Regions from separate parts of the Pseudomonas sp. NPDC087185 genome, predicted to be linked through region 1. Evidence: riboswitches for the same ligand, from Rfam matches in the RefSeq annotation. Region 1 holds a riboswitch; each other region holds the start of a gene.
The links. A riboswitch is a leader RNA that binds a small molecule or an ion and turns the genes downstream of it on or off. The one in region 1 is predicted to bind cobalamin.

Region 1 (7,438 bases):
TCGAGGACCAGGCTGGCCGAGGCGAAACCCAGGCGCCAGGCGGTGGTGGTGGGCAAGTTGCGCACGTCCACGGTATAGAAGTTGCGGCCGGTGGGTAGCACATCCAGGCGCCCACGGCTGGGTGCGCCGCTGGGGCCGGCCGGCACAAAGCGCCCGGCCAGGGCCGCAAGCAGGCCGTTGATTTCCGCTGCCCCGCAGGCGTCCAGGTTGGGTGCTACCTGCTCCAGCAGGGCCTGCACCACCTCCTGCAGCGGCTGCCATTGCACCTCGGCGGGCAACTGTAGCGTACCGTCCAACGCTTGCTCGATGACCTGCAACGCCAACAGCTCAAGGCGTTCGCGGGTGTCGCCGAAGGTGCGCCACGGCGCTTCGCTGATGGCTTGCAAAAGCATCGGGCGCGGCCCCGACCACGCTTGGCCAAGGTCGCAATCCAAAGGGTCGAAGCCCAGCACCAGTGCTTTGGCGAGCGTGCGCAGCAAGCTGGCATTGCCCCCCCGGCCATCACCGCGCTCGACCCGCAGCAGGGCCAGCAAGGTGTCGATCCGCAGGCGGGCCTGCGGGGATTCGCCGAACACATGCAGGCCATCGCGAATCTGCGATTCCTTGAGGTCGCACAGGTAAGTGTCCAGGCGCGGCAACCACACGGCAGCATCGTCCAACTGGCCTTCCAGCTGCAGTTCGCGATCAATATGGTTGGCCTTGACCAGTTCGAGAATATCGCGCTGCAGTTCACGGGCGCGCCGCGGGTCGAGCATCTGCGCTTCGTAGAACTCGTCGGCCAGTTGCTCCAGATGGCGCAACGGCCCGTAGGTTTCGGCGCGGGTCAGCGGCGGCATCAGGTGGTCGATGATCACCGCCTGGGTGCGGCGCTTGGCCTGGGCGCCCTCGCCTGGGTCGTTGACGATGAATGGGTAGATGTTCGGCAGTGGGCCCAGCAGCGCATCCGGCCAGCACTGGGCAGACAGGCCGACGCCTTTGCCGGGCAGCCACTCCAGGTTGCCGTGCTTGCCGACATGGATGACCGCGTCGGCGGCAAAGGCATGGCGCAGCCAGAAATGGAACGCCAGATAGCCATGTGGCGGCACCAGATCCGGGTCGTGGTAGACGGCGCTGGGGTCGACCTGATAACCACGCGCCGGCTGGATGCCGACGAACGTCAGGCCAAAACGCAGGCCGGCGACCATCAAGCGGCCGCTGCGGTACATCGGGTCTTGCTCGGGTGGCCCCCAATGCTCCAGTACGGCCTGGCGGTTGGCTTCAGGCAGGCGCTCGAAGGCCGCCTGATAATCCGTGAGACTCAGGCTCTGGGCACAGGGACGCTGGTCGAGGTGGTCGAGGTCGTTGGTCACGCCGCCGAGCAACTGGTGGATCAGTTGCGTGCCGCTGCCCGGCAGCTCGGCCAACGGATAGCCTTCGGCTTGCAGGGCCTTGAGAATATTCAAGGCCGCTGCGGGCGTGTCCAGCCCGACGCCGTTGCCGATACGCCCATCACGGGTCGGATAGTTGGCCAGCACCAGCGCCACGCGCTTCTGCCCGTTGGGCAGTCGCGCCAGCTCCACCCAGCGCCTTGCCAGTTCGGCGACGAAATCCATGCGTTCGGGGTGGGCGCGGTAGCAGACTACGTCTGACTGGCTGCGCTCGCTGCGCCAGGCCATGTCCTTGAAACTCACCGGGCGGGTGATGATGCGCCCGTCCAGTTCAGGCAAGGCAATGTGCATGGCCAGGTCGCGGGCGCCAAGGCCCTGCTCGCTGGCTTCCCAGCCGGGTTGGTTGTCCTGCGCGCAGATCGCCTGCAGCACCGGGATATCACGTCGAAACGGCCGCAGGTTGGGGCGCTCCGGGCTGGACAAGGCGAAGCCTGTGGTGTTGATCAATACGTCGGCGCCGACTTCGTCCAGCCAGGCTTCCACCTGTTCCAGGCAGGCACTTTCCTTGAGGCTGGCGACGGCAATCGGCAGCGGGTTGAGGCCGGCTGCCAGCAGGCGTTCGCAGAATACGTCGATGAAGGCCGTATTGGCGGCCTGCAGGTGCGAGCGGTAGAACAGCAGCGGCGCCACCGGGTGCTCCGGGAGCCACTGGCCGTACCAATCTTCAAGGACCGCTGCCGGTTTGCTCGGGTGATAGACCGAGGTGCGTGGCAACGGCTGCGGCGCATCCCAGGTGTAATCACAGCCCAGCCACTGGTTGGCCAGGCACTTGAACAGGTTGACGGCATTGGCCTTGCCGCCTTGGCGCAGGTAGTGCCAAAGGCGCTCGGCCGACTCGCCAGTGACCGTGCCAAGGCCGGTCAGCTCCGGGTCCGGGCGGTCGTCGCCCGGCACCAGTATCAGCTGGACACCGCGCGAGGACAGTTCGACCAGCTGCTCGACACCATACCGCCAATAGCCGACGCCGCCGTGCAACGACACCAAAATGACCTTGGCATGGCGCAACACCTCATCGACATACAAATCGACCGAAGCGTGGTTCTGCACCTGCATGGGGTTGGCCAGGCGCAAGCTGGGGAAGTCATCCGGCAGTTGCTCGGCGGTTTCGGCGAGCAAGGCCAGGTGCGAGTCGCCGCTGCAGAGGATCACCAGTTCGGCGGACGTCTGGCCGAGGTCGGCAATGCTGTCGTCCGGCACGAAGCCGCCGGGCTGGGTCCGCAGCAGGTGCATGGGTCAGGCGCCCAGGGCTTGGCGCAGGCGCGCTTCCAATTGCGCGGCATCGAGGTCCTGGCCAATCAGCACCAGGCGGGTGATGCGCGGCTCGTCGGCGCGCCAGGCGCGGTCGAAGTGCTTGTCAAAACGGGTGCCCACGCCTTGTACCAGCAGGCGCATCGGTTTGCCAGGAATCGCCGCGAAGCCCTTGGCGCGCAGGATGCCGAATTCCACCACCAGCTGAGTCAGCGCGTCGAGCAGCAGGGCTTCATCGGCTTCGGGCAGGTCGATGGAAATGGAGTCGAAGGCGTCATGATCGTGGTCGTCATGGTCGTCGCCGTCATGGTGCGAATCGTGGTGCGTACGGCGGCCATCGATGTGTGCTTCGGATTGCGCGCCCACACCCAGCAGCACGTCCAGCGGCAGGCGGCCGCTGCTGGCTTCGATCACCTTGACCGCAGGCGGCAATTCTTCGGCGACTTCGGCGCGGACCTTGGCCAAGCCTTCGGCGTCGATCAGGTCAGCTTTGTTCAGCACCACCAGGTCGGCACTGGCCAACTGGTCGGCGAACAGTTCGTGCAGCGGCGATTCGTGGTCCAAGTTGGGGTCGAGCTTGCGCTGGGCGTCGACCTGGTCCGGGTAGGCGGCGAAGGTGCCGGCGGCCACGGCCGGGCTGTCGACCACGGTGATCACTGCGTCGACGGTGCAGGCGTTACGGATTTCCGGCCACTGGAAGGCTTGCACCAGGGGCTTGGGCAGGGCCAGGCCGCTGGTTTCGATGAGGATGTGGTCGAGGTCGCCGCGGCGCGCCACCAGCTCACGCATCACCGGGAAGAATTCTTCCTGCACGGTGCAGCACAGGCAGCCGTTCGCCAGTTCGTAGACGCGGCCGCTGGCCTCTTCCTCGGTGCAGCCGATGCTGCACTGCTTGAGGATTTCGCCGTCGATGCCGAGCTCGCCAAACTCGTTGACGATTACCGCGATGCGGCGGCCCTGGGCGTTGTCGAGCATGTGCCGGAGCAAGGTGGTCTTGCCCGAGCCGAGGAAGCCGGTGACGATGGTGACGGGGAGCTTGGCCAGTGTTTTCATGTCGCGTTGCCCTTGGCAGGATGGCGCGGGCATGCGGGACGAAAGCCGCGGGCCAGACCGGCCGGGCTCGTTCGCCACCGGATCACCCCGCCCGGTTGAAAGTCGAAAACGTTGCGAGGCAGGTCTCCTGGCTTGCACCGTTCCGGCCCCGATCGAACGGAGATGGCGGGATGACGCCTTCCCGCGCCGAGGCGCAGTGGCTGTGTCGATCCGTTTCGGTGCTTACAGTTGCGGGGGCAGCCGCGGCTTGTACCGCGTTCCCGTCTTAGCTTCGGCCTGGCCGAAGAACCTCGAAGCGGCAAGGCTACGCGGGGGGTGGGGGATGGTCAACAGTTGCCGCGAGCCACCCCCCACAAATCCCAACGCAAACTGCTTTTCGCTTTTGCTTTTGCTTTTGCTTTTGCTTTTAAGCGCGCGGTAGTTCAGGCGCCACCGAATGCGACTTCAGGAGGCCGAGCGCAGGTCTTGCGAGCGCGGTCCTCCCGGGAGCAAGGCCGGAGCGAGGGAACCCCGAAGCGCAGCGCAGGGGCCGGATGACAGGAGCCAGCCTTTTTGGGTGGGCCCGCTCCCATCATCCGGCCCCTACGCTGCGCTCCGGCCTCCTGAAGTCGCAATCTGCATCGCCTGAACTACCGCGCACTTAGAAGCAAGAGCAAGAGCAAACCTGCAACACGCGCTGCGATTGACGGAAACATTGCCCCGTGCTCTCCTTACACCCTGCGTTCAGGTGCCCCCAAGGGGGTGAAACGGGAAACCGGTGCGTCGCAGGCCCCCGATAAGGGCCCGACAACTCCGGTGCTGCCCCCGCAACGGTAAGCGAGTGAAGCGTCGAGACCACTGTGCCACGCAGTACGGCATGGGAAGGTGACGCTTTACCAGGAGCCCTGCTCCTCCTCGCAAGCCCGGAGACCGGCCTGACGTTCATGAACACCCCGCGGTGGGCGGGCGCTGTCGCATTCCCCTGGGCCATCCAAGCCCGGGGCTGTCGCGCTCGCCTATGCCCCTATAAAAGCAAAGCAGAGGAATGCGTCATGCCCATCACCAGCGCCAAACACAGCATCAGCACCCCCGTCACCCTCAGCCAGCGCGTGGTAATCGCCGCCGGTGCCAGCCTGCTGGGCCTGTGCCTGATCTACTTCGCCGGCTTCTCGCACATCGAGGCCGTGCACAACGCCGCCCACGACACCCGCCACAGCGCCGCCTTCCCCTGCCACTGAGACCGCCCGATGATCAAGCGTATTGCCCGCACCGCCGGGTTCAGCGGCCTGCTCGCAGCCCTGCTGCTGACCCTGCTGCAGAGCTTCTGGGTCGCCCCGCTGATCCTGCAGGCGGAAACCTATGAGTCGGCCGCCCCTGCCGCCGAGCACCACAACCATGACGGCGAAGCGGCTGTTGCCCATGAACATGCGGCCGGCCATGAGCACAGCGACGAGGCCTGGTCGCCGGAAGACGGCTGGCAGCGCATCCTGTCGACCACCGGGGGCAACCTGGTGGTAGCGGTCGGTTTCGCCCTAATCCTCGCCGCGCTGTACAGCCTGCGTGAGCCCAACCGCGTCGCCACTGGTGCGCTGTGGGGCCTGGCCGGGTTCGCCGTGTTCTGCCTGGCGCCCACCCTGGGCTTGCCGCCTGAGCTACCGGGCACCGCCGCCGCAGACCTCGGCCAGCGCCAGAACTGGTGGATCGGTACCGCTGCTGCCACTGCAGTGGGCCTGGCCCTGGTGGTGTTCGCGCGGCACTGGCTGTTCAAGGCACTCGGCATGGTTTTGCTGGTGGTGCCCCACGTGATCGGTGCACCGCAACCCGACGTTCATCAAAGCCTGGCCCCCGAAGCCCTGGAAACCCAGTTCAAGGTCGCTTCGTGGGCAACCAACGCCGCCTTCTGGGTGGCATTGGGCCTGCTCAGCGCCTGGCTGTATCGCCGTTCCAGCCAGGCTTGATGACCAGCAAAAAGCTGCAGCTGGCGCTGTACGCCGGCTTCGGTTGCCGCCGGGGCTGCCCGGTGGAAGTGCTCGACGCGCTGCTGCGCCAGGCGCTGGACCGGCATGGCCTAGCACTGACTGCGCTGCAGGGCATCGCTAGCATCGCCTTGAAAGCTGACGAGCCAGGCCTTCAACAACTTGCCAAACGTTACAACTTGTCGCTGGTGGTGTTCGAGGCCAGCCAGCTGCAGGCCTTCGAGCCCCTGCTCAGCCACCGTTCTGCGCAAGCCTTCGCCCACAGCGGCTGCTGGGGCGTTGCAGAGAGCGCGGCGCTGGCCCTGGCGCACCGCGATGTCGGCAAAGCCACCCTCCGAGTGACACGGCAATCACTTGGCCCCGCTACCCTCGCCCTCGCCTGCGGCGGATAATCGATACCTCTTTTACCTGCAAGGATTTTTCATGACGGTCTACTTCATTGGCGCCGGCCCCGGTGACCCGGAGCTGATAACGGTCAAGGGACAACGCCTGATCCGCCAGTGCCCGGTCATCATATACGCCGGCTCCCTGGTGCCTGCGGCGGTACTCGAAGGCCACCAGGCCGAGACGGTCATCAACAGTGCTGAGCTGCACCTGGAACAAATCATCCAGGCCATGCGCAAGGCGCATGAAAAAGGCCTGGACGTGGCCCGCGTTCACAGCGGCGACCCCAGCCTGTATGGCGCCATCGGCGAACAGATCCGCCACCTGCGGGAACTGGGTATCGACTACCAGATCATCCCCGGGGTTACCGCCACTGCTGCCAGCGCCGCACTGCTGGGTTGTGAACTGACCCTGCCGGACGTGGCACAGACGCTCATTCTCACCCGCTTCGGTAACAGCTCCCCGATGCCTGCCGGGGAGCAACTGGGCGATTTGGCCCGCCATGGCAGCACCATGGCCATCCACCTTGGGGTCAAGCATCTGGCTCGCATCGTCGACGAGCTGCAGCCCCACTACGGGGCCGATTGCCCCGTGGCCGTCGTGCACCGCGCCACCTGGCCGGACCAGGACTGGGTCTGCGGCACGCTTGGCGATATCGTCGGGCAGGTCGCCGCCAAGGGCTTTCGCCGCACCGCGCTGATCCTCGTCGGCCACGTGCTGGGGGACGCGCCGTTCGCCTCATCCGCGCTGTATCACGCCGGGCACGCGCACCTCTACCGCCCTGGCGATTGAGCATTGCCAACCGGCCAAAGGCCGTAGCAGACTCCAGGCTCCTACCCGCGGACCGGAGTGACACCCATGCTGGCGCTACGCCCCAATTGCGAATGTTGTGATGCAGACCTCCCAGGCGATAGCCCCGATGCGTTGATCTGCTCGTTCGAATGCACCTTTTGCCGCAGCTGTGCCGAAACCCGTTTCCATGGCCGCTGCCCCAACTGCTCAGGCCAACTGCTGGCCCGCCCCACTCGGGTGGGCCAGGCGTTGAGCAACAACCCCGCTTCGACCCAACGCGTACTCAAGCCCCACGCTGCCTGCGCATAAGTAACTTTCTTTTGCTGGCATCGTCGAAATCAGCATCGGCGATGCCTGTCTTCATGTGATTTTGTAGGACTTTTCAACAAAGTCAGCCTCCTTAGTCAACACATCTATACTCGCCATTACCAAGGGGTCGGAATGGACGTATCGTGCTGCGCTGCAGAAACACCTTGCAGACGTATTCCTGATTATCCTCAGGAAACGGACCACATTCCGACAGGAGTTTTCTTCATGACAACTGTACTGATCGTCGACGATCACTCTACCGTTCGATTC
Region 2 (7,438 bases), on a different contig from region 1:
GACGCCGGCATGGATTTCATAACCGCCAACCGGCGCTTGCTCAAGGCTCAACACCCCGGCCACGTTGCGCAATTGCTTCTCGGCTTCGAGTGTCGTCGCGTAGTCGAGCAGGCCAAGCCCCGGGCTGGAGCCTGCAGTGCCTTCCAGGCCGAGCGGGTCGTGCACGTTGCGGCCGAGCATCTGCAGGCCACCGCAAATGCCAATGAGCTTGCCGCCATAGCGCAGGTGCCGGGCGATGGCGGCGTCCCAACCGCGTTCGCGCAGTTGCGCCAGGTCGCCGCGCACGCTCTTGGAGCCTGGCAGGATGATCAGGTCGGCTGGAGGAATTGGCTGGCCGGGGCCGATGAACTGCAGGTCGACCTGCGGGTGCAGGCGCAACGGGTCGAAATCGGTGTGGTTGCTGATGCGCGGCAGCACCGGGACGATCACCTTGAGCACGCGCTCGTCCTTGGCTGCCTGGCGCACATCGATGCCGTCCTCAGCCTCCAGGTGCAGGTCGGTGACATACGGCAGCACGCCCAGCACCGGTTTGCCTGTGCGCTGTTCGAGCCAGTCCAGGCCCGGCTGCAGCAAGGCGATGTCACCGCGGAAACGGTTGATGACGAAACCCTTGACCCGCGCCTGCTCGCTCGCCGACAGCAGTTCGAGGGTGCCGACCAGGTGGGCGAAGACCCCGCCGCGATTGATGTCGGCCACCAGGATCACCGGGCAGTCAACCGCCTCGGCAAAGCCCATGTTGGCGATGTCACCGGCGCGCAGGTTGATCTCGGCAGGCGAGCCCGCCCCTTCGACCATCACCACCGGATACCCGGCGCTCAGGCGCTCATGGGAGGCCAGCACCGCCCGCATGGCGATGGCCTTGTAGTCGTGATAAGCCACCGCGTTCATGCTGGTGACCGCGCGGCCATGGATGATCACCTGGGCGCCGGTGTCGCTGTTGGGCTTGAGCAGCACCGGGTTCATGTCGGTGTGCGGCGCCAGCCGGCAGGCCTGGGCCTGCACCGCCTGGGCACGGCCGATCTCGCCACCGTCGGCGGTCACCGCGCTGTTGAGCGCCATATTCTGTGGCTTGAACGGCACCACGGCGACGCCCTGGCGCAGCAGCCAGCGGCACAGCGCGGTGACCAGCGTGCTCTTGCCGGCATCGGAGGTGGTGCCTTGCACCATGAGGGTGGTCATGCCGTTTCCTTCTGATAATCGGCCAGGGCCTGGGCCAAGCGCTGTTCATCGGCCGCGCAGGCGGGCAGCCCCAGGCGCACGGCGGGAGGCTGCTGGAACAGGCGCACGAGGATGCCGCGGCGGGCAAGAAAGTCATGCAGGTGCGCGGCACGCTCGCTGCGCACGTACTGGAACAGGTCGCAGCTACCTGCAGGTGCCAGCCCGGTGCTCTCCAGCAACAGGGCCAATCGTGCGCTGGCCTGGGCGCAGCGCTCGATCTGCGCCTGATGCGCTGCCGGGTCGGCGAAGCAAGCCTGGGCCAGCACGCGCGTGGGGCCACTGACGGTCCACGGGCCCAGCAGGTCGGCCAGGCGTTGCAGCAGGGGCAGTTCGGCAGCGACACAGCCCAATCGAACACCCGCCAGGCCGAAGAACTTGCCGAACGAGCGCAGCACGATCAGCCCGGGGCGTTCGGCACACTCGACCACGCTGTGTTCGGGGGTGTTGTCCATGAAGGCTTCATCGACCACCAGCCAACTGCCCCGCTCGGCCAAGCGGGCATGCCACGCGAGCAGTCGGTCCCGGGGCACACGGTGGCCGGTCGGGTTGTTCGGGTTGACCAGCACCAGCACATCGAGGCTGTCGAGGGTCGCGTCGACCTGCCCTTCCTGCAGCTCGATCAGGGTATGCCCTGCCCGCTGCCAGGCCTGCGGATGCTCCGCGTAGCAAGGCGATAGCACCCCGACCCGGCCACTGGGGCGCAGCTGGGGCAACGCCTGGATCGCCGCCTGGGAGCCGGCCACCGCCAACAGCTGGCGGGCGCCGTAATAGGCGCGCGCCGCCGCCTCGAGGCCGTCCTCCGTCTCGGGCAGGCGCGCCCAGGCGTCCATCGGGATCGGCGGGATCGGGTAAGGCCACGGCGCGATGCCGCTGGACAGGTCGAGCCAGGCCTCACGCGCAATCCCGTATTGCCGCACCGCCCGTAACAGGCGGCCACCGTGCTCAAGCATTCAGGTACGCTCCCACGCAGATCACCAACAGCCACAGCCATACGCCACGCTGCACCAGGCTCCAGCCGCGCTCGATGGCATCGGCATCGGCCATCGGCCCTTCGCCCAGGCACGGGCGCTCGTGCAGTTCGCCGTGATACACCGCCGGGCCGCCGAGCTCGACACCCAAAGCACCGGCGCCCGCCGCCATCACCGGGCCCGCATTGGGGCTGTCCCACAATGGCCCCTGCTTGCGCCAGCAGGCCAGCGCCAGGCGGGTCTTGCCGAGCAATGCATAGCTCAGCGCCACCAGCCTTGCAGGGATATAGTTGAGCACATCATCGATGCGCGCGGCGCACCAGCCGAAGCGCTCGAAGCGTTCGTTGCGGTAGCCCCACATGGCATCCAGGGTATTGCTCAGGCGGTACAGCACCACGCCCGGCGCGCCGGCGACGATGAACCAGAACAGCGCGGCGAACACCGCATCGCTGCCGTTCTCCAGCACCGACTCGGTCGCGGCCCGGGCCACGGCGGGCTCATCGAGCTCGCGGGTTTCGCGGCTCACCAGGTAGCCGACACGCCGCCGCGCCTCCTCCAGGTCGCCCTGGCGCAAGGCGCTGGCAACGGGCAGCACGTGCTCGCCGAGGCTGCGCAGGCCCAGCGCGCAATACAGCGCCAGCACGTCCACCAGCCAGCCGATATAGGGCAGCCAGGACAGGATCAGCGCCACCAGGGTCAAGGGCACCACGGCCAGGAACCAGGCACTCACGCCATGGCTGCGCCAGCCTCGCCCACCGGCATTCAGGCGCCGCTCCAGGTTGGACGCCAGGTTGCCGAAAGCTACCAGCGGGTGGCGCCGCTGCGGTTCGCCCAGCAAGGCATCCAGGGCCACGCCGGCCACGGTCAGCAAGGCCACGCTCATGGGCGCTCTCCCCATTGGTTCTCGAACAGCATGTCGCTCAAGGGCCGTTCTTCGGCCCAGTTTTCCAGCACCAGCATCGGTGCCGGATAAAATTCGGTAACAGGGCCAAGGCACAGTACAGCGACCGGCTTGGCCCCGGCAGGCATACCCAGCAGCTCGGCCAGTGCCTGTGGGTCGAACAACGAGACCCAGCCCATCCCCAAGCCTTCGGCACGGGCCGCCAGCCACAGGTTCTGAATGGCGCAGGCCAGCGAGGCGAGGTCCATTTCCGGCAGGGTGCGGCGGCCGAAAATGTGCGGTTCGCGGTTGTCCATCAAGGCGGCTACCCACAATTCGGCGCAGTCGTTGATGCCTTCGACCTTGAGCTTCATGAATTCGTCGGTGCGCTCACCCAAGGCGTCGGCCGTGCGCACCCGCTCTTGTTCCACCAGCGCCTGGATGCGCGCGCGCAGGTCGCCCTGGCGGATGCGAATGAAGCGCCACGGCTGCATCAGGCCCACGCTGGGTGCCTGATGTGCGGCGCCGAGCAGGCGGCCGAGCACGTCAGGGGCGACCGTGCCGCCGGCAAAGTGGCGCATGTCACGGCGCTCGCCGATGGCGCGGTAGACGGCGGCACGCTCGGCCTCACTGAAAGCGTGTTCGCTCATGGTCGCAACAGCGCCGCCGCCGCCTCTGGGTTGGACGGGAAATAGAAGTGCACGTAGGACGCGGTGAGCCGGCCCAGGCGATAGACCGCCTCGTTGCCGCGCCCACCGTTGGGGCTCAGGCCACGGGCGATCGGTTCCAGTTCGGTGCTGGTCAGCGAATGGTGGTAGGTGTGCCCGCGCAAAGTACCTTCCGGCAGTTCCACAGCTTGCAAGGCCAGGGCCGCCAGGCGTTTTTGCAGGGTCGCTTCGCCCGGTAGCAGGCCGACCAGCGCCGCTCGTTCACCGGCAACGTCGGTCAGGGCATCGAGCAGATAAAGCATGCCGCCGCATTCGGCCAGCAGCGGTTTGCCAGCGCCGTGGTGGGCACGGATGGCCTCACACATCGTCGCGTTGGCGGCCAGCGCATGGTGATGCAGCTCGGGGTAGCCACCCGGCAGGTACAGGCTATCGACGGCCGGCAGTTCACGGTCGTGCAGCGGCGAGAAGAATGCCAGTTGTGCGCCCAGGTTGCGCAGCAGGTCGAGGTTGGCGCCGTAGGTGAAGGCAAACGCTTCGTCCTTGGCCACGCCGATGCGCACACCGGCCAGCGACGCGGCGCTCGGCTGCGGCTCAGGCTCGGCGAACGCCACCGGCGGCGGCGGCGCGGCGTCGCAGCTGCTGCCCAGTGCTTCGGCGGCAGCGTCCAGGCGAGCATCCAGGTCATTCAGCTCGCTGGCCTGCACCAGCCCCAGGTGGCGGCTGGGCAGCTCGATGCCGCGCTCGCGCGACAGGCCGCCATACCAGCGCAAGCCTTCGGTCAAACTGCCTTCGAGCAGTTGCGCATGGCGCAGGCTGCCGACCCGGTTGGCCAGTACGCCGGCAAACGGCAGGTCGGCCTGGTAGCGCGCAAGGCCCAAGGCCAGGGCGCCGAAGGTCTGGGCCATGGCCGTGCCATCGATCACTGCCAGCACCGGCACGCCGAAGTGGCGCGCCAGGTCGGCGCTCGACGGCGTGCCGTCGAACAGCCCCATGACCCCTTCGATCAGGATCAGGTCGGCCTCGCCTGCCGCGTCCCACAGCAGTCGACGGCTTTCCTCCGCACCAATCATCCACAGGTCGAGCTGGTACACCGGCGCACCGCTGGCGCGCTCGAGGATCATCGGGTCGAGAAAATCAGGCCCGCACTTGAACACCCGGACCTTGCGCCCGAGGTTGCGGTGCAGCCGGGCCAGGGCCGCAGTCACGGTGGTCTTGCCCTGGCCAGACGCCGGGGCCGCGATCAATACGGCCGGGCAATGTCGCGTGTGGCTCACAGTTCGACGCCCTTCTGCGCGCGGATGCCCGCCTGGAACGCATGCTTGAGCATGCCCATCTCGGTGACGGTGTCGGCCAGCTCGATCATTTCGGGCTTGGCCGCGCGGCCAGTGACGATCACATGCTGCATCGGTGGCCGCGCCTGGATGTCGGAAAGCACCTGGTCGAGGTCGAGGTAGCCGTGCTTGAGGGCGATGTTCAGCTCATCGAGCACCACGAACTGCACGCTCGGGTCCTGCAGCAGCTGGCGCGAAACGTGCCAGGCCGCTTCGGCAGCGGCAATGTCGCGCTGGCGGTCCTGGGTTTCCCAAGTAAAGCCCTCGCCCATCACGTGGTAACGCACCTGCTCGGGGAAGCGACGGAAGAACAGCTCTTCGCCGGTGCTGTTGCGGCCCTTGATGAACTGCACCACGCCGCATTGCATGCCATGCCCCAAGGCGCGGGCGAGCATGCCGAATGCCGAGCTGCTCTTGCCCTTGCCGTTGCCGGTGAGCACCAGCAGCAGGCCGCATTCGTTGGGGGAATTGGCGATACGTTCGTCGATGACCGCCTTCTTGCGCTGCATGCGCGCCAGGTGGCGTTCGTCGCGTTCGGTGGGTTCGCTCATGGGGGTACTCCGCAGGCTGGCGCCACGCGAAGCAGCGGCGACAGGTCGATAGACAGGCAAGCGGAGAGCGCGCAGGAGCCATGGCCAGACGCCACGGTGCACCGCGCATCACCCTCCGTGATGCCGTTGGCAGTGACAGGCCGGTCTCCGGGCTTGTGAGCGGGCGTCGGCCCGGGCCTGCGCGCCTTCCCGGATGCGGGCATCCAGTGGCCGTGCGCGGCTTTTTACTCACCTACCGTTGCGGGGGCAGCGCCGGACTCGCGCCATGCTGGCGCCCACCGGCTTCCCAGTTTCACCCTGCCCAGTCGAGGCTGGCAGGGCACCTGAAACACGCGCGAAGGTTAGAGGGTTGAATGGGGAGCGTCAATCGAACGGGGGCGATTTCACGGAGCCCATCGTCGGTGTACCGACGATGGGCCATCACGCTTAGCGACGAATCAGCGCCAGCACCGCATCGGTCACTTCACGGGTGGTCGCCTTGCCCCCCAGGTCAGGCGTGTGCACGCCACTCTCGGTCACCGCCTCGATCGCCGCCATCAGTTCGCGAGCGGCAGCCTCCTCCCCCAGGTGCTCGAGCATCATCACCGCGGTCCAGAAGGTGGCAATGGGGTTGGCCACACCCTTGCCGGTGATGTCGAAGGCCGAACCGTGGATCGGCTCGAACATCGACGGGAAGTCGCGGCCGGGGTTGAGGTTGGCGGTGGGCGCGATGCCCAGGCTGCCGGACAACGCGGCAGCCAGGTCCGACAAGATGTCGGCATGCAGGTTGGTGGCCACTACCACATCCAACTGCTCGGGCTTGAGTACCATGGTGGTGGTCACCGCATCCACCAGTTCGCGGGTGGTGCGTACATCCGGGTAGTCCTTGGCCACGTCCTCGAATACCTCGTCCCACAGCACCATGCCATGGCGCTGGGCGTTGGACTTGGTCACCAGGGTCAGGTGCTTGGCCGGCCGTGTGCGGGCCAGGTCGAACGCAAAGCGATGGATGCGCTCGACGCCGACGCGGGTGAACGTCGAAACCTCGGTGGCCACTTCGATCGGCAAGCCCTGGTGAACACGGCCGCCACTGCCGGAATATTCGCCTTCGGAGTTCTCGCGCACGATCACCCAGTCGATCGCCTTACCCTTGGCCAATGGGCTGGTCACCCCCGGCAGCACACGGGCCGGGCGCACGTTGGCGAACTGATCGAAGCCCTGGCAGATCGGCAGGCGCAGGCCCCACAGCGACACATGGTCCGGCACCTCCTGGCTGCCCACCGCGCCAAAGAAGATGGCATCGAAGGTCTTGAGTTTCTCCAGGCCACCGGCAGGGATGTATTGGCCTTCGCGCAAGTAACGCTCCGAGCCCCAGTCGAAATGCTCGAAATCGATGCCGAAGCTGCCGCGCTTGGCAGCCAGTGCCTGCAGCACCTCCACACCTGCGGCGATCACTTCTACGCCAATGCCATCACCTGGAATTGCCGCGATCTTGTAGTTGTTCATGCCTCGACTCCCCTGCTTATTGTGGCCCGCCGAACTTGTGCTGGCGGGGATGAGCCGAGTATATGTAGTGAACACAGGGCAGCAGTTAACCCTGGATCACCTCTTAAGTAACCATGGGTTAATGATGAATCCGACACAGGACCTGGGCTTCTTCCACCTGCTGGCCAAGCAAGGCAGCCTGGCCGCCACGGCACGCGAGCTGGGCGTAACACCACCGGCGGTGAGCAAGCGCCTGGCGGCGCTGGAGGCACGCCTGGGCGTACGGCTGGTCAATCGCACCACCCGCTCCATGAGCCTGACCGCAGAGGGTGAGCTGTATTTTGCTCATGCGGCGCGC
Region 3 (7,438 bases), 430 kb from region 1:
CTTTGTGGATGAGCGCTATGCCAATACCGCCAATACCCAGAGTGCGCCGGGATACACCGTGGTCGATGCCAACATTGGCTGGCAGGTGCTGCCGGACGTGCGGCTGGGGTTGCAGGTGAACAACCTGTTCGACCGAGAATACGTGGCTTCGGCCTTCAGTGGCACGCAATGGATCATGGGCGTGCCGCGCTCGTATTTTGCCACCGTGGATTACAGCTTCTGATTTGAGTCAGCAGGTCCGGCCTGTTCGCGCAAAAAGCCCGCCCCCACAGTGACTGCAGAAATGTGTGGAACCTGTGGGCGCCGGCTGGTCCCGCGAACAGGCCGGTATGAACACCCAAAAAACCACTACCAGGCCTTCATTAAATAGTTATAAGATAACGTTTCATTTGACATTCATTCCTGCCTGCGACCCTCTTCCATGACAAGCGCCGCCGCCACCCCCACCCTGCTCACCCAGCGCCTGCAGAGCATCGATGCCCTGCGCGGCCTGGTGATCCTGTTCATGCTGCTCGATCACGTTCGCGAGACGTTCTTCCTGCACCGCCAGGTCAGCGACCCGATGACCATCGACGCCACCGACCCGACGCTGTTCGCCAGCCGCACCCTGGCCCACCTGTGCGCCCCGGTGTTCGTGCTACTCACCGGCCTGTCGGCCTGGCTGTACGGCGAGAAGTACCAAGGCCGCAGCGATGTCTCGGCGTTCCTGTTCAAGCGCGGCCTGTTCCTGGTGGTGCTGGAGTTCACCCTGGTCAACTTCGCCTGGACCTTCCAGCTGCCGCCCAGCGTGATCTACCTGCAGGTGATCTGGGCCATCGGTGTCAGCATGATCGCCCTGTCGCTGCTGGTGTGGCTGCCCCGCCCCGCGCTGCTGGCCCTGGGTGCGCTGATCGTCGCCGGCCACAACCTGCTCGATGGCCTGCACTTTGGTGTGGAGTCGGCGATGCATGTGCCCTGGGCGATCCTGCATGACCGTGGCTGGCTTGAGTTCTCCGACAGCCTGCGCCTGCGCACCTCTTACCCGGTGCTGCCGTGGATCGGCGTGATCGCCTTGGGCTATGGCCTTGGCCCTTGGTTCGGCCGTGGCCTTGATGCGAAGCAACGCCAGCATCACCTGCTGCTGGCGGGCGTGATCGCCCTGCTCGGTTTCGTCGTGCTGCGCCTGCTCAACGGCTACGGCGAAGCGCCGTGGAGCGGCTACCCGACCCTCACCCAGACGCTGATGAGCTTCTTCAACATAACCAAGTACCCGCCTTCGCTGCTGTTCCTGGCCCTGACCCTGGGCTGCGGCCTGCTGTTGCTGCGCGCCTTCGAACGCGCAGGGCAAGCCCGCTGGATCAGCGCCCTGGCCGTGTTCGGCGCGGCGCCAATGTTCTTCTACCTGCTGCACCTGTATGTGCTGAAGCTGCTGTACCTGGCCAGCGTCGCCGTGTTCGGCCTGAACCACGGCGACTACTTCGGCTTCGACGGCATTGGCGCCGTGTGGCTAGGCGCGGTGCTGCTGGCGGTGGCGTTGTACCTGCCGGTGCGCTGGTTTGCCCGGCTCAAGGCGCGCCGTCGCGACATCACCTGGCTGAAGTACTTCTGATTTAGCGTTTTCACCCGGCGCCTGATGGTCTACCATGCGGGCCGCCGGTTTCCACCACGGAATTAATAGGGAATCCCAGGCCGCCCCAGGCGCGCCAAACGGAACTGCCCCCGCAACTGTAGGTGCCGAGCTCATGCCATTGATGCCACTGGATCCACTATCCGGGAAGGCCGGCGTTGAGCGATGAAGCACCAGTCAGGAGACCTGCCGGCCTACATTCACCAACCGGCGGGGTGTCCGGGATTGGCCATCAGTGTTGCTCCTGCTGCCTGCAGGGGCTCGGCGATGCCTGTCCGTGCGTTCCTTCCGTGAACTGTCCGATAGGAGATCGCCCAGCATGCTGCCTCGTTTCGCCACCCTGCTCGCCGGCCTGAGCCTCACCGGCGTGGCCCATGCCGCCGCCACCCACTACCCGCTGACCGTGGACAACTGCGGCATGCCGCAGACCTTCGCCCACGCCCCCGAGCGCGCGGTGACCATCGGCCAGGCCGGTACCGAAATGCTCTATGCCCTGGGCCTGGGCGAAAAGCTGGCGGGCACTTCGCTGTGGTTCAACAACGTGCTGCCGGAGTACAAGGCGCTCAATGACCAGGTGCCGCGCCTGGCCGACAACGACCCGAGCTTCGAAGCCGTGGTCGGCAAGCGCCCGCAACTGGTGGCGGTGCAGTTCGAATGGATGGTCGGCGCCCAGGGCGTGGTCGCAACCCGCGAGCAGTTCAACGAACTGAAGATCCCCACCTACCTGCTGCCTTCGGACTGCGAAGGCAAGGACAACCTGGTCGGTGCCGACGGTACGCGCCTGCAGGCGTTCCAGGTCGACAGCATCTACAAGAGCGTCAGCCAGCTGGCTGAAATCTTCGACGTGCAGGCCCGTGGCGAAGCGCTGAATACCGATCTCAAGGCGCGCCTGGACGGTGCCAAGCAGCAACTGGCCGGTAAGGACTTGAGCAAAACGTCGGCGCTGTTCTGGTTCTCCAGCGCCGACCTGGACATCGACCCTTACGTCGCCGGGCGACAAGGTGTCGCCGATTTCATGCTGCGCACCTTGGGCGTGCGCAACGTGGTCGAGTCTACTGAAGAATGGCCGACCGTAGGCTGGGAAACCCTTGCCAAGGCCAACCCGACCTGGCTGATCATCGCCCGCATGGACCGCCGCCGCTTCCCCGCCGACGACTACCAGAAGAAGCTGGAATTCCTTCACAACGACCCCGTCACCCAGCACATGGATGCCGTGAAGAACAACCGTATCATTATCCTCGACGCCGACGCCATGCAGGCCGGCATTCGCCTGTTCCGTGGCCTGCAGACCCTGTCTGCGGCCTTCGCCAGCGGTAAAGCGGCGCAGTGATGAAGCGTTTGCTGCCCTGCACGGCCCTGGCCCTGCTCGCTCTGCTCGCCGCACTGCTGGCAGGCACCGCCATTGGCGAAACCACCGTATCGCCCCGGGTGGTCTATCAGGTACTGGCCAACCACCTGTGGCAAGCCGATTACCCGGTCGACCCGATCGATGCCGGGATCATCTGGAACTACCGCCTGACCCGCACCCTGGTCGCCGCGGCCTGCGGTGCGGGGCTGGCGACCTGCGGGGTGATCTTGCAAGCGCTGCTGCGCAATCCGCTGGCCGAACCTTACTTGCTGGGCCTGTCGGCCGGCGCCTCGACGGGCGCCGTGCTGGTCGGTTTGCTAGGCCTGGGCAGCGTGGCCCTGAGCATGTCCGGCGGCGCTTTCGTCGGCGCCGTGGCAGCGTTCGCGCTGGTGTTGGTACTGGCCCGTGCGGCCGGGCCGAGCAGCAACAACGCCCAGGTGATCCTGGCGGGCATCGCCGGCTCGCAACTGTTCACCGCCCTGACCGCGTTCCTCATCACCAAGTCGGCCACTGCCGAGCAGGCCCGCGGCATCCTGTTCTGGCTGCTGGGCAACCTCAGCGGCGTGCGCTGGCCATCGGTGTGGATGGCGCTGCCGGTGGCGCTGTGCGGGCTGGTGGTGTGCCTGTGGCACCGGCGTACGCTGGATGCCTTCACCTTTGGCGCCGATTCGGCGGCGTCGCTGGGTATCCCGGTACGCCGCAGCCAGCTGCTGTTGATCAGCTGTGCGGCGCTGGTGACGGCGGTGATGGTGTCCATCGTCGGCGCCATCGGTTTTGTCGGGCTGGTCATTCCGCATGCCTTGCGCCTGCTGCTCGGCCCCGGCCACAGCCGGCTGCTGCCGGCCAGCGCCTTGGGCGGTGCGCTGTTCCTGATCGCCGCCGACATGCTGTCGCGCACGCTGATCCCTGGCCAGGTGATCCCGGTGGGTGTGGTCACGGCCTTGATCGGTGCACCGGTATTCGCGCTGATCCTGGTCAGCCGACGGAGGCGCGCATGACGGTCATGGCGCCACTGCACGTCGCCCCGCTCGCCTGCCAGGGCCTGAGCCTGCAACTGTCAGGCAACAGCGTGCTGCGCGACATCGACCTGGCCGTGATCGCGGGCGAAACCCTCGGCATCGTCGGCCCCAACGGCTCCGGCAAATCGTCCCTGCTCAAGTTGCTGGCCGGTTTGCGTACACCGCACAGTGGCAGCGTCCGGCTGCTCGGCGAGCCGCTCGCGCACCTGCCGCGCCGGCGTATTGCCCAGGCCCTGGCGCTGGTCGAACAACAGGCCGACACCCTCGACGCCATCAGTGTGTACGACGCCGTGGCGCTGGGGCGCACGCCGTGGTTATCGGCCCTCGCGCCGTTCTCCAAAGAGGACCGCGCCATCGTCGAGCAAGCCCTGGCCGACCTCGATGCCGCGCACCTGCGTACACGCATCTGGGGCTCGCTGTCCGGTGGTGAGCGCCAGCGCGTGCACATCGCCCGTGCCCTGGCCCAGCGCCCGCAGGTGCTGCTGCTCGACGAGCCGACCAACCACCTCGATATCCAGCACCAGCTGAGCCTGCTGCAACAGGTGCAGGCGCTGCCAGTGACCACCCTGGTGGCCCTGCACGACCTGAACCAGGCACTCACCTGCGACCGCGTGGCGGTGCTCGAACACGGCCGCCTGGTGGCCCTCGGCAAACCGCTGCAGGTACTCACCCCCGAGCGCCTGCTGAGCACCTTCGGCGTGCACGCCCACTACCTCACCGACCCCTTCGACGGCGCGCGCATCCTGCGCTTTCGCGCCCCCTGAACCAGGAAGTTCCCGCCATGCTGTTGCGCCCCACCGCCCTGCTGCTCGCCAGCGCCCTGCTGCCCTTTGCCGCGCTGGCTGAAGTGCATGAAGTGAAGATGCTCAACCGCGGGCCGGCGGGCGCCATGGTCTATGAGCCAGACCACCTGCGCATCGCACCGGGCGACACCGTGCGCTTTCTGCCAACCCAGAGCGGCCACAATGCCGCCAGCCTGCCAGGCTTGCTGCCCGCTGGCGCCGAGGCGTTCAAGAGCAAATTGAACCAGCCGTTCGAGCAGACCTTCACCGTCCCTGGGCTGTACGGCATCCAGTGCATTCCGCACCTGGCGATGGGCATGGTGATGCTGATCCAGGTGGGCGATACAGCCCCGGTCGAATGGCCAGCGACCTTGCCAGCCCGGGCACAAGCGCGCTTCACGGCGCAACTGCAGCAGCTGGAGGCCGGGCAATGAACCGTTTGCTAATGGCCCTGCCGCTGCTGGGCCTCGCGCCCTTGGCGCTGGCTGAATCTGCACAGTCACAGAGCAATGGCTTCGTCGAGGACAGCAGTTGGAGCCTCCTCAACCGCACGGTGTACGACCAGCGTGACTACAAGCACGGCGGGCGCAACAGCGCTGGCCGCAATGCCTACAAACCCCGCAACGAACGCAACGGCCTGGCTGAGGAATGGGCCTACGGCTTGATGGGCACGTTCCAGTCCGGTTTTACCCAAGGCCTGATCGGGGTTGGCGTCGACGCCCACGCCTACCTTGGCGTGCAACTCGACAGCGGCGGCGGCCGGGTCGGTAAAGCGCGCTTGCTCGGCGTGGACAATGACGGCCACCCGAAGAACGAATACAGCCGAGGCGGCGCAGCGTTGAAGCTGCGCATGTCCAACACCGTGCTCTCTTATGGTGAGCAGCGAGTGAAGACACCCGTGTTCAGCTCTTCCGACAGCCGCTTGCTGCCTGAAACCGCGACCGGGTTCTTCCTCACCAGCAACGAAATCGACACGCTGAAGCTGGTCGCGGGGCACTTCAACGAAAGCACCGACCGTAACGCCTCAAGCCACAACCAGGGCTTCGTGGTCAATTACTCCAACGGCCGACAAGGCAACAGCTTCGACCTCGCCGGCCTGGTGTGGAACCCCAGCGCCGCCTTCAGCGGCAGCCTGTACACCTCCCGCTACGAAGACAACTGGAACCAGCACTACCTCGGCAGCACCGTCACCCACGCCCTGGACGACCGCCGCAGCCTGAGCCTGGACCTCAACCTGTACCGCACCACCGACACCGGCAAGGCCCTGTCCGGGCGCATCGACAACACCACCTGGAGCCTGGTCTCGCGCTACAGCCAAGGCCCGCACAGCGTTAGCCTCGGCTGGCAGCAGGTGGATGGCAACACGCCGTTCGACTACGTGACCCGCGGCGCGATCTTCATTGCCAACGCCGTGCAGATGTCCGACTTCAACGCCCCGAACGAAAAATCATGGCAGGCGCGCTATGACCTGAACATGGGCGCGTATGGCGTACCGGGGTTGAACCTGACGGCGCTGTATGTGCGCGGGTTCGATATCGATGGCACACATGTGGACCCCACTGGCGGGTATGCGTACCTGGGTTATGGCAAGGGCGGCAAACACTGGGAACGGGACCTTGAGGCGCGGTATGTGGTGCAGAGTGGCAAGGCCAAGGGCACGGCGTTTTCGCTGAGGCACAACGTGCACCGCGGGGATACGGCGCAGGCGGAGCTGGATGGGAATCAGATTCGGTTGGCGGTGGAATGGCCGTTGACGGGCGGATTCTGACAGCCAATCAGGCACCTTACCCCTGCAGGCACAGTGCTGTTTGCCAGGCCAACGCTGCTCCTGTGGGAGCGGTTTACCCGCGAAGAAGGCACCGCGGTGCAGGGCCAGGGCCATGCCCTGGTTCGCAGGTAAACCTGCCCCCACAGGCCCCTGCTAAGCGACTTGCCAATCGTGCTTTTCCTGCTCGGACATCGCAGCCACCACATCAGCAAAGGTGTCGTTGAACTCCGAACTGACATTGCCGTGCACCTGGTAATTGGTCAGCAAGTACCGTTTCACCGTGTTCGGCCAGCGACCCTCCTTGTGCGCCGCATTGATGATGCCCTTGGCATCCTGGTAATTGGCCCTCGGCCATAGCTCGGCAAGCCGCCGTTCGAAGTCACCGAAGTTCCAGCTATCGGTGCGCCGCTCGAACTCATCGAGCAGGTCAAGTTTATACAGTGCCAAGTGCGCCATGAGCATGCCTTCTTCGTCATCGTCAGAAACCCGAAGGTAAGCAAATGGCCGGGGGTTGAAAATGAACCCGTTGTCGCTGCGCGCCGCTGAAAAGTAGGAAAAGTCCTAGACGGCCTGCCACTGCTCCATGTGCGTGGTCCGCCACACCGGGTCGTCTTCCACATCGATCACGGCGAAGCCCTGGCGCTCCCAGAAGCGGATCGCCCCTGGCAGAAACGGATGAGTGTGCAGGTACAGGCATTCGACGCCGGCGTCGATGGCCCGCTCGCGCAAGGCCGAGAACAGCGCAGCGGCCAGGCCGTGGCGGCGGTATTCAGGGAGCACGAACAGGCGCACGATTTCGACGACGTGTTTGCCGTGATAATCGAGTTGGCGAAAGCGATGATCGTACGGCAGGTAACCGATGCCAGCGACCAACCGACCTTGGTCACGGGCTTCGAGAAAGTGGCCGTCGCCGTC
Region 4 (7,438 bases), 420 kb from region 1:
GAACTCGATCACCACACTGCGCTGTGGCGTCGGCCGCCCTTCCAGCGCCTCGCTGCGCCCGCCCCGTGCCAGGAACCGCCCACCAAATGCAGCAAAGGCAGCAGGCGCCCGCTGGGTGTACTGCTGGTACTGCCCGGGGTCGGTCACGTCCACGTGGGCGATCCAATACGCTTTCATCCGCTGCTCTCCTGTTGCCAGATTATTTATGTATGATGGTATACCATAATAATCACCCTACCACAGTGAGCGTGCAGCATGGCTTTCAACAGCATCGAAGAACTCCTCGAGGACTACCGGCAAGGCAAGATGGTCCTGCTGGTGGACGACGAGGATCGGGAAAACGAAGGCGACCTGCTGATCGCCGCCGAGCGCTGTGAGGCCCAGGCCATCAACTTCATGGCCCGCGAAGCGCGTGGCCTGATCTGCCTGACGCTGACCGACGAACACTGCCAGCGGCTGGGCCTTGAGCAGATGGTACCGGCCAATGGCAGCGTGTTCAGCACTGCCTTTACCGTGTCGATCGAGGCCGCCACGGGCGTTACCACCGGCATTTCCGCCGCTGACCGAGCGCGCACGGTGGCGGCAGCGATGGCCGCCAATGCTCGCCCCGATGACCTGGTGCAGCCCGGCCACATCTTCCCCCTGCGCGCCCGCGAAGGCGGCGTGCTGACCCGCGCCGGGCACACCGAAGCGGGTTGCGACCTGGCGCGCCTGGCAGGTTTCAGCCCGGCCTCGGTGATCGTCGAGGTGCTCAACGACGACGGCACCATGGCCCGCCGCCCCGACCTGGAAGTGTTCGCCGCCAAGCACGGCATCAAGATCGGCACCATCGCCGACCTGATTCACTACCGCCTGAGCACCGAGCAGACCATCAAGCGCATCGGCGAACGCGAACTGCCAACCGTGCACGGCACCTTCCGCCTGGTCACTTACGAGGACCGTATCGAAGGCGGCGTGCACATGGCCATGGTCATGGGCGATATCCGCCGCGAGCAGCCAACGCTGGTACGAGTGCATGTGATCGACCCGCTGCGCGACCTGGTCGGCGCCGAATATGCCGGGCCGGCCAACTGGACGCTATGGGCGGCGCTGCAGAAGGTGGCCGAAGAAGGCACCGGGGTGGTGGTGATCCTTGCCAACCACGAGTCATCCCAGGCGCTGCTGGAGCGGGTGCCGCAGCTTACCCAGCCGGTACGGCCTTATCAGCGCGGGCAGTCAAAGGTGTATTCGCAGGTCGGTACCGGCGCGCAGATCCTGCAGGATCTGGGCGTGGGCAAGCTGCGCCACCTGGGGCCGCCGCTCAAGTATGCCGGGTTGGCGGGGTATGAGCTGGAAGTGGTCCAGAGCATCCCGTTCGAGCCGATCAGCGGATAGTCGAAGGGGCGTGACGTTTGTGCAGGGGCGGAGTGATGGCCGGTCGCCTCCCCCTCTTGCCAAAAGTTTGGAATACCATAATATGATATCCCGTAGACCTTAAAATCGCAGGCCGGCATCTACAATCACAAACGGCCACCGACACTTTGTTTTAGCTGCTCCCCGAATACTGTTGGCGGGCGCACTACCAGCCCCGCCTCGAATAACAAAAGCAACGAGGGCGTAACCATGCTGTTGAGCAAACGTGTAACCGCAGTGCTGTCCGCCAGCCTGCTGACCCTGGCATGTCAGGCCGTGCAGGCTGCCGACAGTCTCAATTTCGTCAGCTGGGGCGGGACCACCCAGGACGCCCAGAAAGAAGCCTGGGCCGTCCCGTTCAGCAAATCGACCAACATCAAAGTCGTCCAGGATGGCCCGACCGACTACGGCAAGCTCAAGGCCATGGTCGAGAGCGGCAACGTGCAGTGGGACGTGGTCGACGTGGAAGCCGATTTTGCCCTGCGCGCCGCCAGCGAAGGCCTGCTCGAACCCCTCGATTTCAACACCATCCAGCGCGACAAGATCGACCCGCGTTTCGTCTCCGACCACGGCGTCGGCTCGTTCTTCTTCTCGTTCGTGCTCGGCTACAACGAAGGCAAGCTCGGTGCCAACAAGCCGGTGGACTGGACCGCGCTGTTCGACACCAAGACCTTCCCCGGCAAACGCGCCCTGTACAAATGGCCGAGCCCCGGCGTGCTGGAGTTGGCCCTGCTGGCCGACGGCGTCGCACCCGACAAACTCTACCCGCTGGACCTGGACCGCGCCTTCAAGAAGCTCGACACCATCAAGAAAGACATCGTCTGGTGGGGCGGTGGCGCCCAGTCGCAGCAGCTGTTGGCTTCGGGTGAAGCCTCGCTCGGGCAGTTCTGGAACGGCCGCGTCTACGCCCTGCAGCAAGATGGCGCGCCGGTGGGCGTGAGCTGGAAGCAGAACCTAGTCATGGCCGACTTCCTGGTCATCCCCAAAGGCGCCAAGAACAAGGACGCGGCCATGAAGTTTCTGGCCAACGCCAGCAGCGCCGAAGGCCAGGCCGACTTCGCCAACAAGACTGCTTATGCGCCGGTGAACGTCGACAGCGTGGCCAAGCTCGACAAAGACCTCGCGCAAAACCTGCCGACCGCCTACGCCCAGGACCAGGTCACGCTGGACTTTGCCTACTGGGCGAAGAACGGCCAGACCATCGCCGCGCGCTGGAATGAGTGGTTGGTCAAATGAAAGTCGCCATCAACGCCCTGCACAACGCGCAAGGTGCCCCCACGGGCACCGGCGCTCCGGGAACGGCCCCCCGCCGCGAACCGCTGAACCGCCGTTGGAAAGGCAGCCGCAACCTGCTGCCGGCCCTGCTGTTTCTTGGCCTGTTCTTCTTCGCCCCGCTGATCGGCCTGCTGCTGCGCGGCGTGCTGGAGCCGGTGCCAGGGCTGGGCAACTACGAGCAACTTTTCGCCAACTCGGCCTATGCACGGGTGTTGTTCAACACCTTCTCGGTCGCGGGCGTGGTCACCCTGATCAGCGTGCTGCTGGGCTTCCCGCTGGCCTGGGCAATCACCCTGGTGCCCAACGGCTGGGGCCGCTGGTTGCTTAACATCGTGCTGCTGTCGATGTGGACCAGCCTGCTGGCGCGCACCTACTCGTGGCTGGTGCTGCTGCAGAGCTCGGGGGTGATCAACAAGGCGTTGATGGCGCTGGGCATCATCGATGCGCCGCTGGAAATGGTTCACAACCTGACCGGCGTAGTGATCGGCATGAGCTACATCATGATCCCGTTCATCGTGCTGCCGCTGCAGGCGACCATGCATGCCATCGACCCGATGGTGCTGCAGGCCGGCTCCATTTGCGGCGCCAGCCCGTGGACAAACTTCTGGAAGGTGTTTTTGCCGCTGTGCCGCTCGGGGCTGTTCTCCGGCGCGTTGATGGTGTTCGTGATGTCGCTCGGTTACTACGTCACCCCAGCCCTGCTCGGCGGTGCGCAGAACATGATGCTGCCCGAATTCATCATCCAGCAGGTGCAGTCGTTCCTCAACTGGGGCCTGGCCAGCGCCGCCGCCGCACTGCTGGTGGTGATCACCCTGGTGCTCTTCTACCTGTACCTGAAGCTGCAGCCGGAATCCCCGGTCGGCAACGCGAGGTAAACCGCCATGCTTCTGTCTCCCAATGCCATGGGGCGCCCGCTGCGCACGGGCCTGTACCTGACCACCGGGGTCATAGCAGCCTTCCTGCTGCTGCCGGTGGTGTTCATCATCCTGCTGTCGTTCGGCTCTTCGCAGTGGCTGGTGTTCCCGCCGCCGGGCTGGACCTTCAAGTGGTACGTGCAATTCTTTGCCAACCCGGAGTGGATGGACGCGGCCCTGGCCAGCCTCAAGGTGGCCGTGCTGACCACCCTCGCCGCCGTGCTGCTGGGCCTGCCCACCGCATTCGCGCTGGTACGCGGCCGCTTCCCCGGCCGCGAGATGCTCTACGGGCTGTTCACCATGCCGATGATCGTGCCATTGGTGATCATCGCCGTGGCGGTGTACGCGCTGTTTCTCAAACTGGGCTACACCGGCACGCTGTTCGCCTTCGTGGTCAGCCATGTGATCGTCGCCCTGCCCTTCACCATCATCTCGATCATCAACTCGCTGAAGCTGTTCGACCAGTCGATCGAAGATGCTGCGGTGATCTGCGGTGCCTCGCGCCTGCAGGCGATCTTCAAGGTGACCTTCCCGGCCATTCGTCCAGGCATGATCGCCGGCGGCCTGTTCGCCTTCCTGGTGTCGTGGGATGAGGTGGTGCTGAGCGTGATGATGGCCAGCCCCGACCTGCAGACCTTGCCCGTAAAAATGTGGACCACCCTGCGCCAAGACCTGAGCCCGGTGATCGCCGTCGCCTCGACGCTGCTGATCGGCCTGTCGCTGTTGGTCATGGTTATTGCCGCCGCCTTGCGCCGGCGCACCGAAGTCAACGCCTGAGTGCGCGGAGAGAACAACAATGAGTGCAGTGATCAAAGACAACGCGCACAACCAGACACTGGTCAGCCTGCGCGGCCTGAACAAGCATTACGGCGACTTCACCGCGGTGGACAACCTCGACCTGGAGATCCAGGACGGCGAGTTCCTCACCTTCCTCGGTTCCAGCGGCTCGGGCAAGTCCACCACGCTGTCGATGCTGGCCGGCTTTGAAACGCCAAGCAGCGGCGAGATCCTGGTCGAGGGCCAGTCGCTGGTGAACGTCCCGCCGCACAAGCGTGACATCGGCATGGTGTTCCAGCGCTACTCGCTGTTCCCGCACCTGAACGTGCGCGACAACATCGCCTTCCCGCTGGCCATCCGCAAGCTCAGCGCCGCCGAGACCAACAAGCGTGTCGACGCCATGCTCAAGCTGGTGCAGTTGGAGCCGTTCGCCCACCGCAAGCCCTCGCAGATGTCCGGCGGCCAGCAGCAGCGCGTGGCCATTGCCCGCGCGCTGGTGTACGAACCGCGCATCCTGCTGATGGATGAGCCGCTCGGCGCGCTGGACAAAAAACTGCGCGAAGACCTGCAGGACGAACTGCGCCAGCTGCATCGGCGCCTGGGCATCACCATCGTCTACGTGACCCACGACCAGGAAGAAGCCATGCGCCTGTCCCAGCGCATCGCCATCTTCAGCCACGGCAAGATCGTCGGCCTGGGCACCGGCTATGACCTGTACCAGAACCCGCCGAATGCGTTCGTGGCCTCGTTCCTGGGCAACTCGAACTTCCTGCATATCAAGGCCAGCAGCCAAGGCGCGGGCAGCTTCGAGGGCCAGCCGGTCGCCATCCGCCTGACGCCTGGCCTGGCTGCCGGTCAGGATGCACTGATCATGGTGCGCCCGGAAAAGGCCTTGGCGCTGACCACCGAACAGGCGGCGCGCGAACCGTTGCCCACAGGCTGGAACGAGGTCATTGCCAAGGTCGGCGAAGTGCTGTTCCTCGGCGAAAGCCAGACCTGCCACGTCATGACCCCAGGCGGTACTGAACTGACCGTGAAAGCGTTGTCGGCTGCGGGCATGCCGATGCAACCGGGCGATACCGTGAAGGTGCGCTGGGCGGTGGCCGATGCCTGCATCTACACCGAGTGGGCGCAAAGCGACCTGAGCAAATCGGCCGGCGCGCACTAGCCGCCAGCCACAGGTAAACGATTGACGCGCGCTCCGACCAATGGTCAGATGCGCGCCAGTTTCAGGTGTCCTGCGCCGCCGTGCGCAGGGTGAAACGGGAAGCCGGTGCGTCGTGTTCCACGACCAGTCCGGCGCTGCCCCCGCAACGGTAAGCGAGCGATGCCTTCGACACACCACTGTGCACCTGCATGGGAAGGTGAAGGCCTCATGACCCTCGCAAGCCCGGAGACCGGCCTGAAGCTTCACTTGGCAACCCGCGGTGGGCGGGCGCAGGCCGGTATCCGCGTGCGCGCCTGCGTGCGTGGTTGTGCCTTTGCGTGTTTTCCACCGGGATCCATTCATTCCTGCAGTCAGTGGAAAGACATGTCCCGTTTCTTCAAGCTTCCCCCTCTGGCGGCCTGCCTGGCCGTCGCCCTGCCAGCCCTGGCCGATGACCATGGCAGCCCCGTCCTGGCGCTGCCTTCCACGGCCATCACCGACACCCGCGATGAACAGACGGTCGACCTGGCCACGCCGACCCAGGCCGGCTCACGGCTGAACCTCAGCGCCCTGGAAACGCCGGCCAGCACCAGCAGCATTACCGCCGAACTCATTCAGCAGCGCAACAACCTCACCGTGCAGGACGCCGTGACCCGCTCGCCGGGCATCACCTTCATCGGTAGCCCAGGCGACGGCGGCACGGGGCTCTCGGCCCGTGGCTTTACCGGGCACGGTTCGGTGATGACGCTGTTCGACGGCACACGCCTGTATACCGGTGCCGGCACCCAGACCTTCCCGGTCGACCCGTGGATGGTCGAGCGCATCGACGTGCTCCGGGGCCCGGCTTCGGTGCTGTATGGCGAAGGGGCCACGGGCGCTGTGGTCAACGTGATCCCGAAAAAGCCCTTCAGCGGTGACCTGCGCAACCACGTGCGTTTGGGCTATGGCTCCTGGGACCGCCAGCAGCTGGGCCTGGACAGCGGCGGCAGCCTCAGCGAGCGGCTGAGCTACCGCCTCACCCTCAACCAGCAGGCGGGCAACGGCTGGGTCGACCGCACCGACTCGCGCAGCCTGAGCCTCAGCGCCGCGCTGCGTTTTGACGCCACGCACGACCTGAGCTTCACCCTGGCCCATGAGCGCGGCGATGCCCAGCCTGCCAACGACTACGGCACGCCGCTGATCGACGGCCACTACCGCAGCAGCCTGCGCAAGAAGAACTACAACATCCAGAACGACGTGCAACGCTACCACGACGAATGGACCCGCTTTACCACCGACTGGACGATCAACGACCAGCTCAGTACCAGCAACCAGCTCTATTACATCAAGAGCCGCCGCCACTGGCGCAATGCCGAAGACTACAGCTGGGACGCCGACCGTGAGCAGCTGCTGCGCCAGAGCTACCTGGAAATCAAGCACAACCAGGAGCAGATCGGCGACCGCCAGACCTTCACCTTCGACCACTCGCTGTTGGGCCTGGCCAGCAAGACCGTGCTCGGCGCCGAGTACAACAAGGTGCGCTTCAACGTCGACAGCAACACACCGTACAACGATGTCGGCGGCGACTACATCGACCCGTGGCAGCCGACACCTGGGTACTTCCACAGCGATTCGCCGACGCGCCCGCAAACCCTCTCCAGCACCCACACCTTCGCCCTGTTCGCCGAGAACCGCCTGCAACTGACCGAGCGCCTGTCGCTGGTGACCGGCGTGCGCCGCGACCAGCACCACATCGACCGCGACAACCTCACCGACGGCACCCGCAGCGACCGCAGCCTGCAAGGCGGCAACTGGCGCGCCGGGCTGGTGTTCGCCGCCACCGACAACCTGTCGCTGTACGGCCAGTACTCCACCAGCGAGGACGGGGTGAACAACCTGATCAGCCTCAGCCCGGCGCAGATGAACTACGACCTGACCGAGTCCAAGCAGACTG

Region 2: linked by a shared signal. The riboswitch ahead of cobO (cob(I)yrinic acid a,c-diamide adenosyltransferase) and the one ahead of cobW (cobalamin biosynthesis protein CobW) in region 1 are both predicted to bind cobalamin.
Region 3: linked by a shared signal. The riboswitch ahead of ACIPIJ_RS14065 (ABC transporter substrate-binding protein) and the one ahead of cobW (cobalamin biosynthesis protein CobW) in region 1 are both predicted to bind cobalamin.
Region 4: linked by a shared signal. The riboswitch ahead of ACIPIJ_RS14055 (TonB-dependent receptor) and the one ahead of cobW (cobalamin biosynthesis protein CobW) in region 1 are both predicted to bind cobalamin.

Annotation. Positions count from the first base shown of each region.
Region 1 is NZ_JBIUZK010000003.1:388,373-395,810, forward strand. It holds gene cobN (cobaltochelatase subunit CobN) at 1-2,657, opposite strand, end outside; gene cobW (cobalamin biosynthesis protein CobW) at 2,661-3,728, opposite strand; cobalamin riboswitch at 3,828-4,036, opposite strand; cobalamin riboswitch at 4,437-4,661, shown strand; gene ACIPIJ_RS12075 (CbtB-domain containing protein) at 4,760-4,945, shown strand; gene ACIPIJ_RS12080 (CbtA family protein) at 4,955-5,665, shown strand; gene ACIPIJ_RS12085 (cobalamin biosynthesis protein) at 5,665-6,075, shown strand; gene cobM (precorrin-4 C(11)-methyltransferase) at 6,107-6,859, shown strand; gene ACIPIJ_RS12095 (DUF1272 domain-containing protein) at 6,926-7,168, shown strand; gene ACIPIJ_RS12100 (response regulator) at 7,394-7,438, shown strand, end outside.
Region 2 is NZ_JBIUZK010000008.1:218,374-225,811, forward strand. It holds gene ACIPIJ_RS24850 (cobyric acid synthase) at 1-1,179, opposite strand, end outside; gene cobD (threonine-phosphate decarboxylase CobD) at 1,176-2,168, opposite strand; gene cbiB (adenosylcobinamide-phosphate synthase CbiB) at 2,161-3,069, opposite strand; gene bluB (5,6-dimethylbenzimidazole synthase) at 3,066-3,716, opposite strand; gene ACIPIJ_RS24870 (cobyrinate a,c-diamide synthase) at 3,713-5,008, opposite strand; gene cobO (cob(I)yrinic acid a,c-diamide adenosyltransferase) at 5,005-5,616, opposite strand; cobalamin riboswitch at 5,737-5,958, opposite strand; gene ACIPIJ_RS24880 (tartrate dehydrogenase) at 6,043-7,101, opposite strand; gene ACIPIJ_RS24885 (LysR family transcriptional regulator) at 7,226-7,438, shown strand, end outside.
Region 3 is NZ_JBIUZK010000003.1:819,684-827,121, forward strand. It holds gene ACIPIJ_RS14055 (TonB-dependent receptor) at 1-223, shown strand, start outside; gene ACIPIJ_RS14060 (DUF1624 domain-containing protein) at 422-1,588, shown strand; cobalamin riboswitch at 1,617-1,815, shown strand; gene ACIPIJ_RS14065 (ABC transporter substrate-binding protein) at 1,926-2,936, shown strand; gene ACIPIJ_RS14070 (FecCD family ABC transporter permease) at 2,936-3,952, shown strand; gene ACIPIJ_RS14075 (ABC transporter ATP-binding protein) at 3,949-4,737, shown strand; gene ACIPIJ_RS14080 (pseudoazurin) at 4,755-5,189, shown strand; gene ACIPIJ_RS14085 (OprD family porin) at 5,186-6,523, shown strand; gene ACIPIJ_RS14090 (hypothetical protein) at 6,677-6,979, opposite strand; gene ACIPIJ_RS14095 (GNAT family N-acetyltransferase) at 7,085-7,438, opposite strand, start outside.
Region 4 is NZ_JBIUZK010000003.1:811,891-819,328, forward strand. It holds gene ACIPIJ_RS14025 (DUF1330 domain-containing protein) at 1-177, opposite strand, end outside; gene ribBA (bifunctional 3,4-dihydroxy-2-butanone-4-phosphate synthase/GTP cyclohydrolase II) at 256-1,374, shown strand; gene ACIPIJ_RS14035 (ABC transporter substrate-binding protein) at 1,603-2,628, shown strand; gene ACIPIJ_RS14040 (ABC transporter permease) at 2,625-3,542, shown strand; gene ACIPIJ_RS14045 (ABC transporter permease) at 3,549-4,358, shown strand; gene ACIPIJ_RS14050 (ABC transporter ATP-binding protein) at 4,378-5,526, shown strand; cobalamin riboswitch at 5,573-5,779, shown strand; gene ACIPIJ_RS14055 (TonB-dependent receptor) at 5,890-7,438, shown strand, end outside.